DNA from 3 places in the Streptomyces sp. NPDC093591 genome. Region 2 is predicted to be linked to each of the others. Evidence: riboswitches for the same ligand, from Rfam matches in the RefSeq annotation. Region 2 holds a riboswitch; each other region holds the start of a gene.
The links. A riboswitch is a leader RNA that binds a small molecule or an ion and turns the genes downstream of it on or off. The one in region 2 is predicted to bind thiamine pyrophosphate.
Positions count from the first base shown of each region.

Region 1: linked by a shared signal. The riboswitch ahead of thiO (glycine oxidase ThiO) and the one ahead of thiC (phosphomethylpyrimidine synthase ThiC) in region 2 are both predicted to bind thiamine pyrophosphate.
Region 3: linked by a shared signal. The riboswitch ahead of ACIREI_RS35095 (thiamine ABC transporter substrate binding subunit) and the one ahead of thiC (phosphomethylpyrimidine synthase ThiC) in region 2 are both predicted to bind thiamine pyrophosphate.

Region 1 covers NZ_JBIWIY010000002.1:251,963-256,855, forward strand. The annotation lists gene ACIREI_RS04535 (NAD(P)/FAD-dependent oxidoreductase) at 1-1,185, opposite strand, end outside; gene ACIREI_RS04540 (hypothetical protein) at 1,218-1,568, opposite strand; TPP riboswitch at 1,621-1,732, shown strand; gene thiO (glycine oxidase ThiO) at 1,730-2,896, shown strand; gene thiS (sulfur carrier protein ThiS) at 2,893-3,114, shown strand; gene ACIREI_RS04555 (thiazole synthase) at 3,118-3,912, shown strand; gene pknB (Stk1 family PASTA domain-containing Ser/Thr kinase) at 4,032-4,893, shown strand, end outside.
Region 2 covers NZ_JBIWIY010000012.1:96,165-101,057, reverse strand. The annotation lists gene ACIREI_RS25460 (metallophosphoesterase) at 1-289, shown strand, start outside; gene ACIREI_RS25455 (hypothetical protein) at 482-1,351, shown strand; gene thiC (phosphomethylpyrimidine synthase ThiC) at 1,524-3,308, opposite strand; TPP riboswitch at 3,301-3,490, opposite strand; gene ACIREI_RS25445 (YibE/F family protein) at 3,796-4,893, shown strand, end outside.
Region 3 covers NZ_JBIWIY010000019.1:111,941-116,833, forward strand. The annotation lists gene ACIREI_RS35080 (NACHT domain-containing protein) at 1-482, opposite strand, end outside; gene ACIREI_RS35085 (hypothetical protein) at 657-785, shown strand; gene rlmN (23S rRNA (adenine(2503)-C(2))-methyltransferase RlmN) at 834-1,940, shown strand; TPP riboswitch at 1,965-2,070, shown strand; gene ACIREI_RS35095 (thiamine ABC transporter substrate binding subunit) at 2,149-3,246, shown strand; gene ACIREI_RS35100 (ABC transporter permease) at 3,282-4,893, shown strand, end outside.

The DNA.
Region 1 (4,893 bases), on a different contig from region 2:
CGGCGTACCCGCCTCGATCAGCCGCCGCCCCTGTGCCAGGTCCCTCGGTCGGCCGACCGCCAGCAGGGCGACCAGGCGGTCGTCCTTCAGCCAGCAGACCGTCCAGGCCGGGCCCGACGGGTCGCCGCGCCACAGGGTCGTGTCGGCGGCGGCGTGGTGGCCGGCGTACTGGACGAAGCGGCCGAACTGCTCGGACCAGAAGTACGGCACGGGGTCGTAGACCGCCGGGGGCTCACCGGTGGCCTCACCGAGGATGTTGGCGGCGACCGTACGCGGGCCCTGGAGGGCGTTGTCCCAGTGGTGGACCAGGAGGCGCTCGCCATACCGTGCCGAGGGGAAGGAGGCGCAGTCGCCGACCGCGTAGACGTCCGCTACGGAGGTGCGCAGGTGGTCGTCGGCCACGACGTCGCCGTGCGCGCCCAGCTCGATGCCCGAGCCCGCCAGCCAGGCCGTGGCGGGCCGCGCCCCGATGCCGACCACGACGGCGCCCGCGGGCAGCCGGGAGCCGTCGTCGAGGATCACCGCGCCGGGCTCGACGCGCTCCACGCGCGCGTGCGTGCGCAGCACCGCCCCGCTGTCCTCGTACCAGGCGGTCATCGGAGCGGCCACCTCGGCGGGCAGCGCACCCGCGAGCGGCCGGTCGGCGGCCTCCACGACCGTCACCGCGCAGCCCGCCTCGCGCGCGGCCGTGGCGAACTCCGCGCCGATCCAGCCCGCCCCGACGACCACGATGTCGTGCTGCCGGGCGAGCACCGGCCGCAGCCGCTCGGCGTCGTCCAGGGTGCGCAGCAGATGCACGCCGGGGACGCCCTCCGCGCCCGGCAGCCGGATCGGTTCGGCGCCGGTGGCGAGCACGAGGACGTCGTACGGGACGGGCCCGGCCTCGGTGTCCAGTTCGTGGTCGGCGGTGCGCACGCCCAGTACCTCGCGCCCCAGCCGCAGTTCGATGCCGAGCGCCTCGAAGTCGACGTCGAAGGCGGAGCCCTCGGCCTTGCCGAGCAGCACGGCCTTGGACAGGGGCGGCCGGTCGTACGGCTGGTGAGGCTCGGCGCCGATCAGCGTGACGGTGCCGGTGAAGCCCTGTTCGCGCAGGGCGACCGCGGTCTGCACCCCCGCCATGCCCGCGCCGGCGACGACCACGCGCCGCGCCTGTGACGTGCCCCGTTGCTGCGTCTGCTCGCTCACCTGATCACCATAGACAACTGACTGTTCGTCAGTCAGGGGGCGTGCTCAGTGACCTGCTCCACAACGCTCGTCCCCTGGCCGGCCTGCGACTCCCACTCCCAGCTCTCCTCCAGGCGCACCCGCCCGTCGGCCAGCTCGACCACCGTGGACACACAGTGGCCCGACGACGTCGCCCCGTCCCGCTTGAGCTGCACGTACCGAAAGTCCAGCCGGTCGCCTTCGCGGCCGCCCACGAGATACCCGCGTACGACATCGCCGCCCGCGTACTCGGCCCAGATCTTGCCGTCCTTCTCGTGGTACGTGAACCGGGTACGCGTGCCCACCTGACCTGGGGCTTGGTCCGCGACGGGGGCGAGGACGAGACCGTCGAGCGAGCGGGCCATGGGCACGGGCTCCCTTACTGAGACATGTGGCGGCGGGCTAGGGTGGCCAACGTAGAGCACTCGCGGGAGCCCGGACGCACCGGGCTGAGAGGGAGGCTGGCGGCCTCCGACCGTACGAACCTGATCCGGGTCATGCCGGCGAAGGGAGGGGCTGGACGCCCATGTCGCGTACGCGAACGTCAGACGTCCTTGTCATCGGGGGCGGCATCATCGGCCTGGTCACGGCGTGGCGGGCCGCGCAGCGCGGGTTCACGACGGCCGTCGTGGACCCCGAGCCGGGCGGCGGCGCCGCCCAGGTGGCGGCGGGAATGCTGGCCGCCGTCACGGAACTGCACCACGGCGAGCAGACCCTGCTCGGCCTGAACCTCGCCTCGGCCCGCCGCTACCCGGACTTCGCGGCCGAGCTCACCGACCTCACCGGCCATGACCTCGGCTACCGCCAGTGCGGCACGCTCGCGGTCGCGCTGGACTCCGACGACCGCGCCCACCTGCGCGAACTGCACACGCTGCAACGCCAGTCCGGGCTGGACTCGGAGTGGCTCTCGGGGCGGGAGTGCCGGCGCCTGGAGCCGATGCTCGCGCCGGGCGTGCGCGGGGGCCTGCGCGTGGACGGCGACCACCAGATCGATCCGCGGCGGCTGGCCGGGGCGCTGGTGGCCGCGTGCGAGCGGGCCGGTGTGGTCTTCCACCGGACGTGGGCCGAGCGCTTCGACGTCGTACGGGACCGGGCGGCCGGGGTCACCACGCCGGACGGCACCGAGCTGCGCGCGGGCCAGGTCGTCCTCGCGGCCGGCAGCCTCAGCGGGCGGCTGCCCGGGGTCCCCGACGACGTACTGCCGCCGGTGCGCCCGGTGAAGGGGCAGGTGCTGCGGCTGACCGTGCCGAAGCGGTACGCGCCGTTCCTGAGCCGGACCGTGCGGGCCGTGGTGCGCGGCAGCCAGGTGTATCTGGTGCCGCGCGCGAGCGGGGAGCTGGTCGTCGGGGCGACGAGCGAGGAGCTGGGCTGGGACACGACGGTGACCGCGGGCGGGGTGTACGAACTGCTGCGCGACGCCCACGAGTTGGTACCGGGCATCACGGAACTGCCGCTCACGGAGACCCGCGCGGGCCTGCGCCCCGGCTCCCCCGACAACGCGCCGCTGCTCGGCCCGACCGAACTGGAGGGCCTGCTGCTGGCCACCGGGCACTACCGCAACGGCGTGCTGCTCACGCCGGTCACCGGCGACGCCCTGGCGCACGCCCTGACCACCGGTGAACTCCCGGACGAGGCCCGCCCGTTCACGCCCAGGCGCTTCAGCGCCGCCGCACTCACGGAGCAGCCCGCATGAACCTCCCCGTCACCCCGGTCACCATCTCGGTCAACGGCGAGCGTCGGCAGATCGAGCCCGGCACGGCTCTCGACACGCTCGTGCAGTCCCTCACCGCGGCGCCCTCCGGAGTGGCCGCCGCCCTCAACGAAACCGTCGTACCGCGCGCGCAGTGGCCGTCGACGTCCCTCTCCGAGGGCGATCGCGTCGAGGTCCTCACCGCCGTCCAAGGAGGCTGAACCATGGCCGACGATCCTTTTGTCATCGGGGACACGTCCTTCACGTCCCGCCTGATCATGGGCACGGGCGGAGCGCCCAGCCTGGAGGTCCTGGAGCGGGCGCTCGTGGCGTCCGGAACGGAGCTGACGACGGTCGCGATGCGGCGGGTGAACCCGTCGGTGCACGGGTCCGTCCTGTCCGTGCTGGAGAAGCTCGGCATCCGGGTGCTGCCCAACACGGCCGGGTGCTTCACCGCGGGTGAGGCCGTGCTGACGGCCCGCCTCGCGCGCGAGGCGCTCGGTACGGATCTGATCAAGCTGGAGGTCATCGCCGACGAGCGGACACTGCTGCCGGATCCGATCGAGCTGCTGGACGCCGCGGAGACGCTGGTGGACGACGGGTTCACCGTGCTGCCGTACACGAATGACGACCCTGTGCTGGCGCGGAAGCTTCAGGACGTGGGGTGTGCCGCGATCATGCCGCTCGGCTCCCCGATCGGCTCGGGGCTCGGCATCCGCAACCCGCACAACTTCCAGCTGATCGTGGAGCACGCGCGCGTGCCGGTGATTCTGGACGCGGGCGCCGGTACGGCGTCGGACGCGGCGCTCGCGATGGAGCTGGGGTGCGCGGGTGTGATGCTCGCCTCGGCGGTGACTCGGGCGCAGGAGCCGGTACTCATGGCCGACGCGATGCGGCACGCGGTGGAGGCGGGGCGGCTGGCGTACCGAGCGGGGCGGATTCCTCGGCGGCACTTCGCGGAGGCGTCGTCCCCGGTGGAGGGCATCGCACGGCTGGACCCGGAACGCCCCGCATTCTGAACGCCTGTTCGACGAAGGCCTTTCAGCCCATGAGGCGTCCGTCACAGCTCGGCTGCAGTCCCGCCCCGATCCCGCCCGAACCGGCGGGCGTGTCAGTGTCGGCTCGTACACTCACCTGCGTGGATACGACCCTTCAGGACCCTCTGGTCGGGCAGGTGCTCGACGGCCGGTACCGCGTGGACGCGCGGATCGCCGTCGGCGGGATGGCCACGGTCTACCGGGCCCTGGACACCCGCCTCGACCGCGTGCTCGCGCTCAAGGTGATGCATCCCGCGCTGGCGGTGGACGGGGTGTTCGTCGAGCGGTTCATCCGGGAGGCGAAGTCCGTCGCCCGGCTCGCGCACCCCAATGTCGTGCAGGTCTTCGACCAGGGCACCGACGGGTCGTACGTCTATCTCGCCATGGAGTACGTCGCGGGCTGCACGCTGCGCGACGTCCTGCGCGAGCGCGGGGCGCTCCAGCCCCGCGCCGCCCTCGACATCCTGGAGCCGGTGCTGGCCGCGCTCGGCGCCGCGCACCGCGCGGGGTTCGTGCACCGGGACATGAAGCCCGAGAACGTCTTGATAGGGGACGACGGGCGGGTCAAGGTCGCCGACTTCGGGCTCGTGCGGTCCGTGGACACGGTGACCAGCACCACCGGCGCCGTGCTCGGCACCGTCTCCTATCTCGCGCCCGAGCAGATCGAGCAGCCCGGCGCCGCCGACGCCCGCGTCGACGTGTACGCGTGCGGTGTCGTCCTCTACGAGATGCTCACCGGCGACAAGCCGCACGACGGCGACTCCCCCGCCGTGGTGCTCTACAAGCACCTGCACGAGGACGTCCCGCCGCCCTCCGCGATCGTGCCGGGGCTGGCGTACGAGCTCGACGAACTGGTCGCGTCGGCCACCGCGCGCACCCCGGACCTGCGCCCGTACGACGCCGTGGCGCTGCTCGCGCAGGCGCGGGAGACGCGCACCGCGCTGAGCGCCGACCAGCTGGACG
Region 2 (4,893 bases):
AGTCTGGGACCTGTTCCGCAAGTTCACCAGGCGGTTCTCCTTCCGCGACGAGGGCGGCGCCGACCACGTTCGTTCCCTGCTCGATACGTACGGCGGCACCCGCATCGTTCACGGCCACAGCCCCATTCCGTACCTGCTGGGCGAGGTCGGCTCCGAGGAGGGCGAGGACAGCGCCGGGCCCGTGATCGAGGGACCGCACGTCTACGCCGACCGCCTCGCGATCGCGATGGACGGCGGCGTGACCATGGCCGGGAAGCTGCTGGTCCAGCAACTTCCCCTGGATATCTGAACGTTCACCGGGCAGACGTCCCCCATGGCGCAGTGACGGAAGACGGCGCAGGCCAGGGCCCAATTTTGTCAAACCCCCTGTCACCGTGTGCCGTCACCGCTCTACCATCGGCTTATCCGTAGCAGGCTCCCCTCCGTTTCTGCCCGACGGCTCGTTGGCATGCGAGCCCCAAGCCCTACGGAGCATCGGGGGATGCACATGAACAGCGTTCCGCAGCACCTGCACAGCGAGGACCGCCAAGAGTACGAGCGGATCCTCGATGAGGCGCTGCGCTCCGCACCACACCGCCCGGAACTGTCCGCTGTCGGACAGCGGCTCAACTCCGAACAGCTGCGCACCATGGCGCTCAACGCCACCGCACTCATCACGGCGGCCGCGGCGACCGAGTACCAGCACTATGTGAAGGTCCGCGAGGAACTGCGCCAGCCGGCGCCGTCCACCCCGCCGTCCACCCGCGAGTCCAGCTCCACCGAGCCGGGCACGGGTGCGATGGGGCTCGCCACCACCATGGGAGAAGTCGCCGAGACCGCCGGCCCCGGCGTCGTCGCCGTGGTCGCCGTCCTGGCGCCCGTCCTCGCGGGCACCGCCGCGGCGATCTTCCTGCTCGTCGGCTACATCCTGAAGATGCTCGATCCCGAGCCGGCGTTCGCCCAGACGATGCTCACCACCGGATGGGTGTTCGGCGCCGTGGCGGCGGCCGCGATCCTGGTCGCCGCCGTCGGACTCCTGCTCACCGCCCTGCGCAACCGGCCGGCATTCGACGGCGGTCCGTACGGCGAACTGAGCGAGGAGGTGGCCCGGGCCAGGGAGGCCTGGCGCGAGGCCCTCCTGGAGCGCGGCATCCTGCCCTTCCTGCGGGAGGCGCTCGCCGACCCCGGCACGGCATCGGCACTGCACCGCACACCACCGTCGACGCCGGCCGGCCGTATCCCGAACCTGGGCTACGACCGCCCGGGTTTCAGCAGCCCGGACGACGGCGGCTCCCGGGGCTCACGGCCGAGCTTCTCCAGCCCGGACTACACGAGCCCGGACTTCGGAGGGCCGGAACACCAGCCGGAGTAGTGCCCCGGCTTGCGCCGCCGCCGTAGGAGGGCCCCCGTCAGGGGACCCGCCTCCACGGTGGAGCCCCGGGAGACCTCCTCGGGGGGCGCAGGCCGAGCACCTGGCAGCACGCCCGAAAGCGGGACAGCGCGCCAGGCGCCGAGGCATGGCGCCCTGGGTCAGGACGTCGAGGTCAGTCCGCCATCGGCAGGTACACCCGGTTGCCGGCCGCCGCGAACTCCTTCGACTTCTGAGCCATGCCCTCCTCGATCTCCTCCTGGGACCCGCCGTGTTGGCGACGGATGTCCTGGGAAATCTTCATCGAGCAGAACTTCGGCCCGCACATGGAGCAGAAGTGGGCCGTCTTGGCGGGCTCGGCCGGAAGGGTCTCGTCGTGGAACTCCCGTGCCGTGTCCGGGTCGAGAGCCAGGTTGAACTGGTCCTCCCACCGGAACTCGAAGCGGGCGTCGGACAGTGCGTCGTCCCACTCCTGCGCACCGGGATGCCCCTTGGCGAGATCGGCCGCGTGGGCGGCGATCTTGTAGGTGATGACGCCGGTCTTGACGTCGTCACGGTTGGGCAGGCCCAGGTGTTCCTTGGGCGTGACGTAGCAGAGCATGGCCGTGCCCCACCAGGCGATCATCGCGGCACCGATGCCGGAGGTGATGTGGTCGTACGCCGGCGCGACGTCAGTCGTCAGCGGACCGAGCGTATAGAACGGAGCTTCATCGCAGATCTCCTGCTGCAGGTCGATGTTCTCCTTGATCTTGTGCATCGGGACATGTCCCGGGCCCTCGATCATGGTCTGTACGTTGAAACGCTTGGCGATCGTGTTGAGTTCCCCGAGCGTCCTCAACTCCGCGAACTGCGCCTCGTCGTTGGCGTCCGCGATCGAGCCGGGCCTGAGGCCGTCACCCAGCGAGTACGTGACGTCGTACGCCGCGAGGATCTCGCAGAGCTCCTCGAAGTTCTCGTACAGGAAGCTCTCCTTGTGGTGCGCCAGGCACCACGCCGCCATGATGGAGCCGCCGCGGGAGACGATGCCGGTCTTGCGGTTGGCGGTGAGGGGTACGTACGGCAGGCGCACGCCCGCGTGGACCGTCATGTAGTCCACGCCCTGCTCGGCCTGTTCGATGACCGTGTCCTTGTAGATCTCCCAGGTCAGCTCCTCGGCGCGGCCGTCGACCTTCTCCAGCGCCTGGTAGAGCGGCACCGTGCCGATGGGCACGGGGGAGTTGCGCAGCACCCACTCACGGGTGGTGTGGATGTTGCGGCCGGTCGACAGGTCCATGACCGTGTCGGCGCCCCAGCGGGTGGCCCAGGTCATCTTCTCGACCTCCTCCTCGATGGAGGAGGTGACCGCGGAGTTGCCGATGTTGGCGTTGACCTTCACCAGGAACCGCTTGCCGATGATCATCGGCTCGATCTCCGGGTGGTTGACGTTGGCGGGCAGCACGGCACGGCCTGCCGCGATCTCCTCGCGGACCACTTCCGGAGAAACGTTCTCCCGGATGGCCACGTACTCCATCTCGGGCGTGATCTCGCCGCGGCGTGCATAGGCGAGCTGCGTGACCGCCCCGCCGTCACGGCTCCGGCGCGGCTGGCGCGGCCGTCCGGGGAAGACCGCGTCGAGGTTGCGCAGGCCGCCACGCGGCGAGGTGTGCTTGATCCCGTCGTCCTCGGGACGAACGGGACGGCCCGCGTACTCCTCGGTGTCGCCGCGGGCGATGATCCAGTTCTCCCGCAGCGGGGGCAGCCCCCTGCGGACGTCGGTGTCGGCGAGTGGATCGGTGTACGGGCCGGAGGTGTCGTACAGGGTGACCGACTGCCCGTTGGTGAGATGCACCTGGCGGACCGGCACCCGCAGATCGGGGCGTGAGCCCTCGACATACGCCTTGTGCCAGCCGATGGACTTCCCGGCCTCCTCGGACTTGTCGTCCTGAACGGAGGCAGGCGTGCGCGCGTCCTTGATGGTCATGAGACCTACTCCCTACGCCGGCATTACCCGGTAACAGGTTCGGCGGTCGACGCAGCGGTTTCCGTCTGCCGACGTTTCGTGGGGAACGTCACTCTCTTCGGATGATGTTCCACGTGAAACATCGCAGGGACGGAGGTCAGCGCCCTCTCAGCCCGGTGCTCCGAGCTCCCGCGTGTACAAAGGTGGCTCCACGCTAGCGTCAATTCGGGCGCGGTGAACAGAGGGCCCCGCTCGTTCTTGCGATGATCGGTCGGTGACCACGACGCATGAGCCTCCGTACCCACCGCCCGAGCCGCCCCACGGCTCCGGCTTCGGAAACGGTCCCAGAAACGGCCCCACGCGGGCCAACGGCCGTACAGACGGCCGGGGTTCGGAGGTCGCCGGAGGCAGATACGACGGTGGGTACGGGCCTGGTCCCGGAAGCGGCCATGGCAATCCAGCGGCTGGTTCCGACGGCTGGCACGAACACGGAAATGGGGCCGGTGGGATGCAGGGACACGGAAACGGGGGCGGTGGTGGGCACGGGCGTGGGCCCGGATCCGGCGGCTTCCGCGGTCCCGGCTCTGGTGGCCTGCATGATCAGGGCAGCGGCGGCGGCTCAGCGGGGCAGGGGCCCGGTCCGGGTGACGGTCACGATTCCGGTGGTGGCCATGGGCACGGGTCGGGATCCGGCGGATCGCATAGCGGCGGTAACGGCGGCGACGGTAGTGGCGGTGGCGGGGGGCATGCCCACTCCCACAGTCACGCCCACGGTCCCGCTGCGCCCGTCTCCCGGCACCTGCGCAAGGTCATCGCGGCGATCCTGATCCCGTTCGCCGCAGCGGTGGTGGTGGGGCTCGCTGTGCTGTGGCCGGGCGGTGCCCCGCCGCACGAGCGTACGGGGGTCGGCTTCGACCGGCAGACGTACCAGGCCACAGTCACCAAGGTGGTCGAGGTGAGCTGCAAGGACGTCGGCGCCTCTGGAGTGCCCCCGACCGGCGACACCTCCACTGCCGAGGGTTCCTCCGCGGTGCAGCAGGAGAACGGCACCTGCAAGAAGGCGACGATCCGCGTCGACACAGGCAATGACAAGGGCCGCACTTTCACCGAGATCGTGCAGCCCGACCAGTCACGCCAGTTGCACGAGGGCCAGGACGTCGTGGTCGCCTATGAACCCTCCGCGCCCAAGGACCTGCAGTATTCGGTCACCGACGTGAACCGCAGGGTCCCGATGGCGCTGCTCGCCGGCATCTTCGCACTCGCCGTCGTCCTGGTGGGCCGGATGCGCGGTGTCATGGCGCTGGTCGCGCTGGCCATCAGCTTCCTGGTGCTGACCTTCTTCATCCTCCCGGCGATCCTGCAGGGCTCGAACCCGCTGGTCGTGGCGGTGGTGGGGGCGAGCGCGATCATGCTGATCGCCCTCTACATGTGCCACGGGCTGTCGGCCCGTACATCCGTGGCCGTGCTCGGCACACTGCTCTCGCTGCTGCTGATCGGCCTTCTGGGCTCGGGGTTCATCGACTGGGCCGCGCTCACCGGCAACACGGACGACAACACCGGTCTGATCCACGGGCTGTACCCGTCGATCGACATGAGCGGTCTGCTG
Region 3 (4,893 bases), on a different contig from region 2:
GTACGGGATTCGTCCAACTGCTGCTGAACGTGTACGGCCGACAGCGGTCGTCGCGCGCCCGTGCCACCGCGAACGACATAGGGCCACGCCTCGCCTCGTTCCCTCTGTTCCATCAGCAGCGGGAGCAGGAAAGAGGGAACCGGCGCTGACGAAGCCCTGACGGCATGCCGGACGGGCTGGGCCGACTCGAGAAGTTCGTTGAGATACCGACGGCTGGGCTGCTCCCCGGCCCAGCGCGACCAGAGCTGTACCAGGGCCCATAGTTTCGGCTCATTGGCCAAGGTGGGTGCCTGGCGGCTTCGCGGCTCGTCCGTCAGCCAGTTACTCAGCCGGCGAGCATCCAGCTCGACCTGGAACTCCTTGCTGAGGATCTTCGCGGTCTCGCGACGGGAGTACGGAATCCTGTGCCGAAGCCGATTCGCTTTGGCTCTGCGTTCCAGGTCGCGCAGGTATGCGTGGAGCGCGCGGTCCGGATGCTCCACGTCCTCCCGTCCCCCCTTGACGACCCTTGCGGTGCCCGCTGCGGGCACCGCCGGGCAACCCCTGACCTGCAGGGTAAGAGGGTGGCCGCCCGGTCCGCCCGCACTTCCCCAGGATTCGGTCCACGAGCGCCCACCGTGTGGAGGCGAAACGTACGACGCCACCAGGGAGGGATCATGAGGCGTAACAAACGCCCCACCATCGAGCGCCTGTATCGAGCCGCGCTGTTCGCAGCGGTCCGCGGAGCAGCCGCCGCAGCCGGGTCGTCCGTGGTGGCCATCGCGGTGTGGGCATTCCAACGCTGACCGTACGGCCGCGGGTCACAGGAATTGATCTGCGACACTGGTTGAGCCATGCCTAAGCCCGGAGAACTCACATTCGTCGCCCCGCGCGGAGCCAAGAAGCCGCCGCGGCATCTTGCCGACCTCACGCCCGGTGAGCGCAAGGACGCCGTCGCTGCGATCGGTGAGAAGCCGTTTCGCGCCAAACAGCTCTCACAGCACTACTTCGCGCGGTACGCGCACGACCCGGAGCAGTGGACCGACATCCCGGCCGGTTCGCGCGCCAAGCTGCGGGAGGAGCTGTTCCCGGAGCTGATGACCGTCGTACGGCATCTGTCGACCGACCAGGGCGACACGCGCAAGACGCTGTGGCGGCTGTTCGACGGGACGCTCGTCGAGTCGGTGCTGATGCGGTACCCGGACCGGGTGACCATGTGCATCAGTTCGCAGGCGGGATGCGGGATGAACTGCCCGTTCTGTGCGACCGGGCAGGCGGGCCTCGACCGGAATCTGTCCACCGCCGAGATCGTGCATCAGATCGTGGACGGGATGCGGGCGCTCAGGGACGGAGAGGTTCCTGGGGGGTCCGCGCGGCTTTCCAACATCGTCTTCATGGGCATGGGGGAGCCGCTCGCCAACTACAACCGGGTCGTGGGGGCCATTCGGCGGCTCACCGATCCCGAGCCCGACGGGCTGGGGCTCTCCCAGCGCGGGATCACCGTGTCGACGGTCGGGCTCGTGCCGGCCATCCACCGGTTCGCCGACGAGGGCTTCAAGTGCCGGCTCGCGATCTCGCTGCACGCGCCCGACGACGAGCTGCGCGACACCCTGGTGCCGGTCAATACACGGTGGAAGGTGCGTGAGGTGCTCGACGCCGGGTTCGAGTACGTCGCCAAGTCGGGCCGTCGGCTGTCCATCGAGTACGCCCTCATCCGGGACATCAACGACCAGGCCTGGCGTGGTGACCGGCTCGGGCGGCTGCTCAAGGGCAAGCCGGTGCATGTGAACCTGATTCCGCTGAACCCGACGCCCGGGTCGAAGTGGACCGCTTCGCGGCCCGAGGACGAGAAGGCGTTCGTCGAGGCCATCGCCGCCCATGGTGTGCCGGTGACCATTCGGGACACCCGTGGGCAGGAGATCGACGGGGCGTGTGGGCAGCTCGCGGCGACCGAGCGGTAGTCTGGCCGCCGTAAGTACATCTTCATATTCCGACAGGGGAGCGCCACAGCGCTGAGAGTGCGGCACCGGCCGCAGACCCTCCGAACCTGGCCCAGGTCATTCTGGGTAGGGAGATCGGTCACCACTCGAGCTGTTGCGCCCTGCCCGGAGCCCCCAGAGGTTCCGGGCAGGGCCGCGTCTTCTCCTGGTCAACCCCAGGAGGAATTCAGTGAGCATCACCAAGAAGGCCACGGTTTTCGCCGTCGGGTTCGGTCTCGTCGCGCTGCCCGCCCTGGCCGCGTGCGGATCGTCCGACAGTGACGGCGGCAGCGGCAGCGGCGGCGGTTCCAAGACCGTCACGCTCGTCAGCCACAACTCGTGGGCCGTCTCCAAGCCGGTCCTCGGCGCCTTCGAGAAGCAGTCCGGCTACAAGGTCAAGGTCCTGGAGGACGGCGACGCCGGGCAGGCCGTCAACAAGGCGATCCTGACCAAGGACAACCCGCAGGGCGACGTCTTCTTCGGCGTCGACAACACCCTGCTCTCGCGGGCGCTCGACAACGATCTGTTCCAGTCGTACGAGGCGAAGGGCGCCGGCACCATCAAGCCCGAGTACCTCGCGGACAAGGACGAGCACCGGGTCACGCCCATCGACACCGGCGACATCTGCGTCAACTACGACAAGGCGTACTTCAGCGAGCACAAGCTGACGCCGCCGACGTCGTACGACGACCTGATCAAGCCGGAGTACAAGAACCTCCTCGTCACCGAGAACGCCTCCACCTCCTCGCCCGGCCTCGGCTTCCTGCTCGGCACCGCCGCGAAGTACGGCGACGACGGCTGGGAGGGCTACTGGAAGAAGCTGAAGGCCAACGGCGTGAAGGTCGTCGACGGCTGGGAGCAGGCCTACAACGAGGAGTTCTCCGGGTCCGCCGGCGGGAAGAAGGCGAAGGCCGACCGGCCGCTCGTCGTGTCGTACGCCTCCTCGCCGCCCGCCGAGGTGATCTACGCCGACCCGAAGCCGACCACCGCGCCCACCGGTGTCGCGACCGGAACCTGCTTCCGTCAGGTCGAGTACGCGGGCCTGCTCAGCAACGCCGAGAACACCGAGGGCGGCAAGGCGCTGATCGACTTCCTGCTGACGAGGACGTTCCAGGAGGACATGCCGCTCAACATGTTCGTCTACCCCGTGGTCGAGGGCGCCCAGGTGCCCGAGGAGTTCACCGAGTACGGCCCTCAGGCCGAGAACCCCGAGACCATGGACCCGGCGAAGATCGCCGACAACCGTGACGACTGGGTCAAGTCGTGGACCTCGCTCGTACTGAAGTAGAGGCACCCCGCAAGAGGGCCACGCGGAGCGCGGCGATGCGGCTCGGCCTCGTCGCCGTGCCCGTCGCGTTCTTCGCGGTCTTCTTCGCCTATCCCGTCGCCGCGATCGTCGCGCGAGGTCTGAAGGCGGACGGGGTGTGGCAGTTCGGGCGGCTGGCGGACGTGCTGGGGGAGCCCGACATCCGGCACGTCCTGTGGTTCACCACCTGGCAGGCGCTCGCCTCCACCGCGCTGACCCTGCTGATCGCGCTGCCCGGCGCCTACGTCTTCGCCCGCTTCGACTTCCCCGGAAAGCAGATCCTGCGGGCCGTGGTGACCGTCCCCTTCGTGCTGCCGACGGTCGTCGTCGGTACGGCGTTCCTCGCGCTGGTCGGCCGCGGCGGACTCCTCGACGAACTCTGGGGCGTACGGCTGGACACCACCGTGTGGGCCATCCTGCTCGCGCACGTCTTCTTCAACTACGCCGTCGTCGTACGGACGGTCGGCGGGCTCTGGGCGCAGCTGGACCCGCGGCAGGAGGAGGCCGCGCGGATGCTGGGGGCGTCGCGCCTCACCGCCTGGCGGACCGTCACCCTGCCGGCCCTCGCGCCCGCCGTGGCCGCCGCCGCGCTCATGGTCTTCCTGTTCACCTTCACCTCCTTCGGTGTCGTCCAGATCCTCGGCGGGCCGACCTTCTCGACGCTCGAAGTGGAGATCTACCGGCAGACGTCCGAGATCTTCGATCTGTCCACGGCCGCCGTCCTGACGATCATCCAGTTCCTCGCGGTGGGCGCGATCCTCGCCGTGCACGCCTGGACGGTACGGCGACGCGAGAGCGCCCTGCGTCTGGTGGACGCGTCGGTGACCGCGCGGCGGCCGCGCGGGGCGGGGCAGTGGGCGCTGCTGGCCGGTGTCCTGGCCGTCATCGTCGTACTCCTGCTGCTGCCGCTCGCCGTGCTGGTGCAGCGGTCGCTGGACGCGCCCGACTTCGGCTACTACCGGGCGCTGACCAGCGCCGACGGTGGGGTCTTCCTCGTCGCGCCGATCGAGGCGATCGGTAATTCGCTGCAGTACGCCGTCGTCGCCACGCTCATCGCCGTGGTGATCGGCGGGCTGGCCGCGGCCGCGTTGACCCGACGGGACGCGGGCCGGTTCGTGCGGGGCTTCGACGCGCTGTTGATGCTGCCGCTCGGAGTGTCCGCGGTGACGGTCGGCTTCGGGTTCCTGATCGCCCTGGACGAGCCGCCGCTCGACCTCCGCAGCACGTGGATTCTGGTGCCGCTGGCCCAGGCGCTGGTCGGGGTGCCCTTCGTCGTACGGACCATGCTGCCCGTGCTGCGGGCCGTGGACCAGCGGCTGCGGGAGGCGGCATCGGTGCTGGGGGCGTCGCCGTGGCGGGTCTGGCGTGAGGTGGATCTGCCGATGGTGCGAAGGGCGCTGCTGATCGCGGCCGGGTTCGCCTTCGCGGTGTCGCTCGGGGAGTTCGGCGCGACCGTGTTCATCGCCCGGCCCGACAATCCGACCCTGCCGGTGGCCGTGGCGCGGCTGCTGGGGCGGGCCGGCGAGCTCAACTACGGCCAGGCGATGGCACTTTCGACGGTACTGATGGTGGTGTGCGCGGTGGCGCTGCTGGTGCTGGAGCGGCTCCGTACGGATCGGACGGGGGAGT